3 regions of the Blautia sp. NSJ-175 genome follow, and region 2 is predicted to be linked to each of the others. Evidence: riboswitches for the same ligand, from Rfam matches in the RefSeq annotation. Region 2 holds a riboswitch; each other region holds the start of a gene.

Region 1 (3,283 bases), on a different contig from region 2:
GAATCCATTGCTCATCATACCCAGCAGTTCACCTGCCACACATCCGCTGGTTATATAATCGCACCCCACATACGCAAGATGTTTTACACTGGATATGTCTGTATTTATAGTTACTACCGGTATATTTGCGTCTTCCAATTCCTGGATCTTCTGTGCCACATTTGGGGAATTAACCGGAGTTATTACAAGACCGGATATTTTTTCTGCCAGAAGTCCATCTATTTCTTTTAGTAAAAGGTCCGCGTCAAACCCTTTAATCTTTCTGACAATATTCTGTATTCCAAAATGCCCCATTTCCTCCAGTGCGTTGTTGACACCATTGATAACATCATTAAAAAATGGATTGCCCTCCGAACAAAGAATTACGCCTATTGTCTTAGTATATCTTTTATTTGCCAGTGTTCTGGCTGCCATATCGGGCTTATACCCCAGCTCGTCTGCTATTTTTATGATTCTTTCCGCTACCTGCGGATTTACACCCGGTCTGTGATTTAAGGCCCGGTCCACTGTCCCTCTTGATACATTCGCTGCTTCTGCGACTTCTCGGATTGTAACTTTCATGGTTTCTCCTACACCGTGTCCGTGCACGTTTAATAATTGTATTATAATCTATACAATCGCTTTTGGCAATTGTCTATAATATGCGAAATTTGTCATTAAATTTTGTGAATATTTACTAACTTTTGGGAATGCTCTGTCTCAATCAGCAGATATGATACAAAACACATTAAAAAAATGGTACTCCATTTACGAAGTACCATCTAATATTCATATATTTATCAGTCCGGACTGCTCCGTATCTGACCTTCTCTGCAATCCGTTATTCTTTATTTTTTATCAAAAAGATACATACTAAAAAACGAAACCACATCCCCATTCCACTGCATATTCATATTGCAGTGTTTCGCCATCTTCGCCGCATCTATACAATACGCAGACAGACAGGAAAAACGATTCTGCTCCTGCACGCATGGTTTTCCTTCCGGCATATTACATGCGTCGCACAGGTTGCAGGGTCCGCACATGACGAACATGCCGTCCTTATCCAGTCCTCTTCTCTTGAGTTCTTCTACTGTGCGCAGTGTCATCCGGGTGTGTATCTTCTTGATCTGTTTTGTCTCCGCATCATCAAAGATGTTGTTAACAGGTGTTCTGGACTGGAAAACTACCGCCCGGCGGTACTGCATAACTCTGTTCTCCATCTCTTCGGGGGTTCCGCAGTAGGGTGGACATCCATAGTTATTGCCATAATTTCCACAGTCGTTCTGTTCGCAGAACTTGCGGAACTCATGTTCAAATTCTAAATCTTCCGTGTTCATTACGGCGGCTTTCGCAAACCCCGCATCCTCAGCGACTGCAATCAAATCTTCTTCACGCATATTACTGATTCTCCCTTCTGAATCCCTCCGGTCTGTCTCGCACGGACACTCTGCCGGCTGTCCCTGTCATAAATAAAGCTGCTGACAGGCAGTTATCCCGCAGCAGCTTCTAACACTATTTCCTTTACCTGCAGGAGGCCCATGAGCGGATGATGTCAGACCAATCTATACATTTGGGGTGCGGAGGATAAAACATATAGAAACAAAATCGTCTCTTGGGCTCCTCCTGCTTTTCATGGATGCATAAATTCCTCACACAGGTTCCTGTTTCGTTCACGTTCTAAGCAGGCATTCCATATCAAATAACATAATGGATGGAAAACTTTCTTCGGAAGTCTCAACCTTTTACTCATCCAAGCAGGTTTCCTGACTCACGGATCTTCGTTCGGCGCTCCTTCTCATATAATCTCTTATACAATGGACTTATGCGCTTCGCTCCCCGCTCACAGTGACCGGATCGTCCAGGACTTACACCTGATTCCCTTTTCACCAGGATTTTCTAAAAGAGGGCAAAACTAAATCCTGATGCACTTGGCAAGCTGATATGGAATTTATACACATGATTACTTTAGCACAATGGCCGGTATCTGTCAATTCCTCCGGCTCATATTCTTTCTTTAATCGCAAAAATAATATGATCCATGAGAACAGCATCCTCTCCCATACGGGGACTGTCCATCCCGAATGCACACAGAAGCTTCCTCTCCGCATCCAGCACTTCCCTTTCCTTCAGCATCCCCCACTCCCTCTCATCCAGCAGATGCGCTTCAAGAGCGGCCCATGAAACTGCATCTCCGCAGCCTGCCCACTCTTCTGCCTGCCGCTTAAAATCCGCCTGTTCTGACGGCTCTATGACGCCTGTCTCCACAGCACGGGAGGCTGCCGCATCTGCCGTTATGCAGAATCTCTCCAGCCTTCGGAAGACATTGTGCTGCATCCTGGCGCCTGCGCCAGTCTGCAGAAACAGGGATTCCATCACAGCCTCTTTCACCGCACATCCTATCATTTCTCCTATTTTGCTGTGTGCGCCCGTCTCCGTGATCTTAAAATCAGACTCCATGTCAGCCACAATGATCGTGCCGTCTGTACCGGAACCCGTGGCAAGCCCGTGGGAATATCTGCTGGCTATGCACAGCTCCTGGATCGCGGCTGTTTTTGCCTCTGTACAGGTTATCAGGGCCTTGGCAATGGCCCCGTCTGTCAGGTCCGCATTCAGGAAAATCATAAGATTGATCGTTCCCAGTGTATGCCTGCATTCCCCGTCCAGATCCACCCAGACCCCGTCCTTCTCGTACCAGGATGCCCGGTCCCCTGCACGCCCGGCGTTGACTTCAATACCGCCTGTTGCGATCACGCTGACGGCAATATCCCTGTACTGTGTCCTGACATAAGAGGCATTTTTCATAGAGGCGGCTGTCATAATACCTGATGACGAGTCCGCTGACAAACCTATGATGCTGTCAGAGACATAACGCATATGACTTTCATAGGTCCCTCCCTCAAGCCGTATCTCCTTTTCCCCCTCCTGTCCGCCGTCATAATTATATACAGCTTTTAAGTCTGTCCTCAATCCCCCGTTCTGGGGCGAAGTGCTCAGAACCTTCCTTTTTCCTCCGAAAACCGCGGCAATATATTTTTCATCTCTATAGAGTTTATCCCCTTTGCCGGGCAGAAACCTTTTATCCTGCATCATATATCTTTTCCTTTTCGCCGTCCTTATACTTTTTAATCCTTCTGTACCCCGTGAATGACAAGCCTTACGGATGCGTCACTGGTACAGGTGGCCAGGGTCACCACTTTATCCCTGATCGTCACTTCCACGCCCAGCTTCTCTTCTGAAGCGTCCAGTATGGTCTGCAGGAACTGCTGATGCGCCTGCTCGTTTTCAAACTTGATCTGGAATG
Region 2 (3,283 bases):
AGGCAGCATCGATCTTGAAGCTGTCAATGTCATAAAGCGTCACATTCTGCAGCTCTCCCACCTCCGGGTCAATATCTCTTGGCACAGCCAGGTCGATCAGTATCACATGATGGGGAACCTCTGCGTTTTCAAAAAGCTCTTTTGTTATGGTGCAGTTCGGGCTGGCTGTGGCGGATACCACCAGATCACATTTTGGCAGCAGTTCCATTCTGTCGCCGTAGTTGATACGCTCACACCCCTGGGGAATGGTCACAATGCCGCTCCGGTACTGACGGACGGTCACGGTCACATCAGCGCCTGCTTCTTTCAGAGCCAGTGCTGTCACCTTTCCCATCTCCCCGTTGCCGATGACCATGCAGGTTTTTCCCTGAATGGAAAATCCCTGGTTTTCCAGCCTGTCAATGGCCTGATGGATGACAGAGGTATTGGCCCTTGAAAATACCACTTCTGTCTTAACCTTCTTCGCCGCCGTCACTGCCATCCGAAAAAGCACCTCCAGCACACCGTCCGTACAGTAGGCATCCCTGGAAAGAGTCAGTGCGTCCTTCACCTGGGTAATGATCTGGTCCTCCGCCAGAATCTGGGATTTCAGGCCGCTGGTCAGATAAAACAGATGCTCCACAGCCTCCCTTCCTTCCCTTGTGATAAAATACTCCCGGTATTCCTCCTCGGGAACTTCTTTTTCTCTGCATAAAAAGCTAAGAAGGGACCCCTCCCAGTCTTCCTGCACACTGGCCCAGATCTCCATCCGGTTGCAGGTCGACAAAATAATACACCCTAAGATGTCCCTGTCTTCTTTCAGACGCTCCATAGCGCTCACCGCATTTTTTTTGGTGAAAGAAAATCTGGCCCGGACATCTACGGATGCTCTGCTGTGATCAATTCCAATCATGGAAATACTCATAGTTCCTACACTCCATATCTTTCGTTTCCGTTTTTTAGATGCCGCGGTCATAAAATATGACTGTTCCAAATCTTATACGGCACCTGCTGTTTTTTCATATTAGCACAGAATGAAAACGGGTGCAACATCTTGTTCCCCGTATACCCGGCAGGAAGATCTGGTGCCATAATAGTTTTCTGATTTTTCTTGTCGAATTCAATTGACAAAAAACTTCCGGGGAGATACAATAATCACAGAATTGAGTGTGCACAGGTGTCCGCTTTTGCGGAAGAATAGGAAAGTTGAGTTAAAAGCTCACACGGTCACGCCGCTGTGAGGGAAGAGCTGCATTTTATAATGTCACTGGGAAACTGGGAAGGCAAAATGCAGCGATGAGGCCCGAGTCAGAAGACCTGCCTGTCACAAACGATTTACACAATGGTTACGAACGATGGCCTTGTGTAAGAACAGGCGGATACGGCATTTATTCTTTGTATAAAGTCACCTGCCCCGCGTTTGTTCTTCTGATGGCCTGTCGGTATTTCTGCCGCCAGGTTTTTTTATACCCTTTTTGGCCTTTTGCCGGTTAAAGGGTAAGGCTTTATTACTCGATCAGAAGGAGGAAAAGACAAAATGAGTAAGAAACAGAAAAAAATCATTGTACTGGCAAGCATGTTCGCACTGACCTTTGGTATCGTGCCCAACGTCAGCGCCATGCACATCATGGAAGGTTATCTTCCCGGAGGGTTCTGCATCGCATGGGGTGTCATCTGCGTACCATTCCTGATCGCAGGATTCATGTCCATCAAGAAAACCCTGAATGAACACAGAAACCTGATCACTCTGCTGGCAATGTCAGGAGCATTCGTGTTCGTTATTTCATCCCTGAAAATCCCGTCTGTAACAGGAAGCTGTTCCCATATGACAGGAACCGGACTGGGTGCTATCCTTTTCGGTCCCAGCGCAGTTTCCATTCTGGGTATCATCGTACTGCTCTTCCAGGCAATCCTGCTGGCACACGGCGGACTCACCACACTGGGCGCCAATACTTTTTCCATGGCGATTGCAGGACCTTTTGTATCCTACGGAATTTTCTTCGTATGTAAAAAATGCAAGGTAAACAAGCATATTTCCATTTTCCTTGCAGCAACCCTGGGCGATTTATTTACATACTGCGTTACTGCTGTTCAGCTGGCTCTGGCTCATCATGCAGATACCACGATCATGGGAGCCATGGGAAAATTCCTGCTGATGTTTGCACCCACACAGTTATCTCTGGCAATTATCGAAGGCGTCATCACAGTTCTCATTATCATGGGTCTTGAAACCTATGCGAAACCGGAACTTCGTACCATCGGGTTTTTAAAGGGGGCAAAGTAATATGAAAAAAACAGTGATTGGATTAATAGTTGTGATTCTCTTAATTGCGTTTGTTCCGCTTTTTGCATTAAAGGATGCGGATTTCGGCGGCTCTGATGATGCCGGCAGCCAAATAGTTGAGGAAGTGGATTCCGGATTCCAGCCCATCGCGGAACCGCTCCTTGAAAAAATGCTTGGCCGCGAGCTTCCGGGCGAAGTGGAAAGTCTTCTGTTCTGCGTACAGTCTTCCATCGGAGTGGGCATTCTGGCCTTCTTTATGGGACGTTTTGTAGAAAGAAAGAAGCTGGGAAAAGGCGAATGATACTTTTCATCCGGCGAAAGGAGTAACTTATGATAACCATTGATAAGCTTTGCTATACTTCCAAGCTTAGATATGAAAATGCCGGTGAAAAGTTTGCGTTTGCGATGATTACACTTCTTTTTTGTGTAATGAGTCGTTCCATCGTGGTCGCATGCATTGTTTTAGCAGTTACAGGGATTCTCACCGTTTATAAGGGGGGAATCCCTTTTTCCCGCTATCTGCACTTTATGACTGTGCCGCTGGCTTTCTTGATTCTGAGCACCATTGCCATTGTTCTGAATGTAAAGCACGAACCGCTGGACCTGTTTGCCATCCCAATCGGGAGCTTATATCTCACAGGAAGTCTGGATGCCCTGCTCTACGCTCTGCAGTTGATCCTGACGGCACTTTCCGCAGTCTCCTGCCTGTATTTTCTGTCCATGACAACACCTATGCCGGACATCTTAAATGTACTGGGAAAGCTCCACTGTCCCAAACTGATGATCGAGCTTATGCTGCTCATCTACCGGTTCATCTTCGTGCTGCTGGACACTGCGTATTATATTTCCACATCACAGAACAGCCGCCTTGGAAACAGGGATTACAGGACAAGCTTAAAGTCCTTCGGCTCCCTTGGCTCTGTTTTGATGATTCGGGCAGTAAAGCGCTCCAATGCCCTCTACAGTGCCATGGAAGCACGCTGCTATGACGGCACCATCCATGTTTTGAATGAAACCTAT
Region 3 (3,283 bases), on a different contig from region 2:
ACACATAGTTTTCAGGAAAAGATACTGCCTTAATCTCAGATATTTTCGTGTCACTGCTTTCTTCAATATCAGCCTCTTCACCATCCCAGTAAAAGATATAAGGTATATTCAAAACATATCTCGGCAGCATATTATCGGATTCGTTTAATCCTGGTACGCTAATATTCGTATCTAATATCTTCATCACAGGAGGCATTTCACTAAAATCAATATCCATCTTTATAGGTGGTACACCCAAAATAAAAGATAAATTAACTACGTTCAAACCCTTATGAGGCTTGATGACCGGAGTGTTGTATTTTCCTTTATATATATTACTGATTACATCAAACCGTTGTGGAGAGCTGCCGTTTACTGACATATAATTATTTCCTATATTCATCCAATAAAAGCAGGATTTCGTTATGGCACTTAGGTTAATTGTTTCCATTTTATTTTGCTGCCTGTTTACTACCATGGAAAAATTATCTATATCACCAGACAGCTCAGCATAATGATATAGACCGTCTTCAAAATTTGTTTTCTCTGTTTCCCCTGATAAAATTTCATCTGTCTCATTGTTTTTAATGCCTAAATATTCAACCAGAAACGGATAACCCGAGTCTGCTCCAAAGGACGTTTCCGTATTGAAAACAGCTATAAGATCTGTCTCTTTCCCATTTGCAGCTTCTACTTTAATATCAAAATACAATGCGCCAAATATAGATGTATTGGAATACATTTGCATATCACTCATAATATTGGAATAGGTTATAATAAAATGTGTCTTTCCATCTTTTACTGTATTCTCTATTTTTTTATCTGAATCAGCGAACAGGGTTCCCTCTTCATTATATATATCCAAGGAACCAAAGACCTCTGTAACTTTGCTTTCGGAATCTGGTAAAACGCCTTCTATTATAATTTGATCATTATAAAAAATTCTATAAAAATCCTTGTTTCCGACAAAGATATTTCCGTTTTCTTCCAATGGCTGTAATGAAAATTCATGGTCGCTATTTTTTATATTTATCTGTATCTGAGAATTATCTGCTGTATTCTCTGCTGCCCATACATCTGTCTTGTTTAGTACTGCGATCATTACAAGAACTGCCATACTCAAAATCTTTAGCAACTTCTTCATATTTCTTCCTCCATATTATATTCATATTAATTCACTAAGAAACAGGGCAGTATGTCTCCATACCGTCCTGTCCTCCTGGAATATTAATATTCTTTATTTAGAAGTAGTTTTAGGATAATAGTAGCTAGCATAGCTAAGTACAACTGATGAACGATCCTGGCTAATTGTATTCTGGCTCATATAATTGTTTTCATTTAATGGTGTATTTCCATCAAATCCCGAATACGTCCAGCCCACACCATAATATGCAGCATCTGACTCGTACGCTTTTCCCTGATAAAACAGATTTGTTTCTGCGGTTCCACCTATATACAGTCCATCTATTGCGTTGTATTTAATATCTGGATTCTGCCAATCCGGTACCACCTTCCAGAATCCCTTTGTAATATCAAGGTTCATCTTAGGAAGCGCTTCTTTTACTATTAACTCCACATTGGTACCAGGCGCCACTTTAACTGTAGCACTCCCGTTCAATGCAGGATGTGTCCCATCCGCCACAGCATTTAACGTCACCGTTACGGAAATATCATTATCGGCTGCAAACACACTGATGCTCATCGACAGCATCATAACCATTGCCAATACAATACCTAAAAACCGTTTCATACCTTTTTTCATTTTGTTTCCTCCTTATGATATTTTTTATTTTGCCTTCCGGCAGTATCTATCACAACAAGACTGGGCCCTCGTCTTGTCATAATCTATTAAATTATTCAAAAAATGGTACAAAAAATACACGTCCGTCATGCCTTCGGACACTGCAAATAATTGGTTTGCCACAACTGTGTTTGTGTTCTGACTTGGGTTCGTCCTACTAAAAGCGCCTTCCCGGGAATGATGCCCAGTGGCTTTGCTGCTTTGTTCGTCCCCCTTACAGCAGGGATGTTCTGCCCGGATTCTCACCGGATTCCTTTAAACAGGGCTATTGCCCTGACCACAGAAGATATATTTAATTTTTCTGTTCAAACTATAAAACGCCTTCCCGTACATACAGGAAGGCGTTATGGATTCATAATAAATATACCCAGACTGCTCCCTTGTACATGACAGGAAAACAGCGGGCACTGACTTTGTTTACAGTAGATTTACATCTGTTCCGGATTCTCACCGGATTTCCCATTATTATTCTGACATTATGCATCAGAATAAACTGCAATCTTTTTTCTATATTCTCGATATGGCTACATTCTAACTCATTTGGTAATATTTGTCAATATACTGTGCAATAATTTTCTTACTTTGTACATATGTCATAACAGGTCACACGCCATTGCCCCGGGAGGTGTTTTCTCCAAGGGGATGCTGCGCGATGCGAAGCAAAATCCCGAGTTAGCCAGCGCCAAAATGCAATTTATTGCATTTTGTACCCTAAAGGGCAGAACTGTGCATCGCGAAACGTGTTACTGGGCACGCAGTGAACAGTAACCATATGTCACTATTTTTCAGATGCCGTCGGCATATTCCACCTGAATGCCGTATTGTGCCGCATAGGTCTCCATCTTACTTCCCCGGCGGCAGCGGATGACACAGTTCTTATTGGTCAGCCATTCCCCCACATCCTGTGGGTCATGGAGGATTTCCAGCACCTTCAGGTTATTGCAGCCATGAAAAGCCCATTTTCCTATCTTCTGCACCGACGGCGGAATGAAAACATACTCCAGCTTCTTACATTTTAGAAATGCACTCTCACCGATCATTTCCAGATGTTCCGGAAAATGCAGGGATTTGAGGCCACACTGATAAAATGCCTGGTTTTCTATCCTGTGCAGTTTTTCGGGAAATTTTATATCCTCCAGGGACTCGCACTTATAGAACGCCTGATTCCCAATTGTCCACATCACCTCGGGCAGTGTAACATTGGAAAGGGCACGGCAGTTGGCAAATGTCATGTCCGGCAGTATCCTGCAGTTTCCCATGGGGTCAAACAGGGCTTTCTCCATCCTCTTGCATCCGTCAAATACGCCTTTTCCCAATTCCCTCACTGTCTTTGGCAGCAGTATCTCCCTCAGATTGCTGCAGTTGCCGAAGGCACCCTTCTTGATCACATATACTCTGGGCAGCGCTGCATGCCTGAGAGCTGTGCAGTTAAAAAACGCCTCTGTACCCACGACACGGACAGCGGGCAGTTTTATGTTCTTTACCTTGATATTATTCTTAAGA

The links. A riboswitch is a leader RNA that binds a small molecule or an ion and turns the genes downstream of it on or off. The one in region 2 is predicted to bind cobalamin.
Region 1: another riboswitch for cobalamin. It lies ahead of MUB35_RS04445 (DUF2284 domain-containing protein); the one in region 2 lies ahead of MUB35_RS21045 (energy-coupling factor ABC transporter permease).
Region 3: another riboswitch for cobalamin. It lies ahead of MUB35_RS04490 (hypothetical protein); the one in region 2 lies ahead of MUB35_RS21045 (energy-coupling factor ABC transporter permease).

Annotation. Positions count from the first base shown of each region.
Region 1 covers NZ_JALIFQ010000002.1:191,686-194,968, forward strand. The annotation lists gene MUB35_RS04440 (LacI family DNA-binding transcriptional regulator) at 1-561, opposite strand, end outside; gene MUB35_RS04445 (DUF2284 domain-containing protein) at 828-1,379, opposite strand; cobalamin riboswitch at 1,719-1,909, opposite strand; gene MUB35_RS04450 (adenosylcobinamide amidohydrolase) at 1,984-3,072, opposite strand; gene srtB (class B sortase) at 3,105-3,283, opposite strand, start outside.
Region 2 covers NZ_JALIFQ010000015.1:110,933-114,215, forward strand. The annotation lists gene hemA (glutamyl-tRNA reductase) at 1-904, opposite strand, end outside; cobalamin riboswitch at 1,138-1,318, shown strand; gene MUB35_RS21045 (energy-coupling factor ABC transporter permease) at 1,517-2,263, shown strand; gene MUB35_RS21050 (energy-coupling factor ABC transporter substrate-binding protein) at 2,265-2,564, shown strand; gene cbiQ (cobalt ECF transporter T component CbiQ) at 2,594-3,283, shown strand, end outside.
Region 3 covers NZ_JALIFQ010000002.1:208,766-212,048, forward strand. The annotation lists gene MUB35_RS04485 (hypothetical protein) at 1-1,123, opposite strand, end outside; gene MUB35_RS04490 (hypothetical protein) at 1,217-1,741, opposite strand; cobalamin riboswitch at 1,893-2,077, opposite strand; cobalamin riboswitch at 2,163-2,293, opposite strand; gene MUB35_RS04495 (leucine-rich repeat domain-containing protein) at 2,566-3,283, opposite strand, start outside.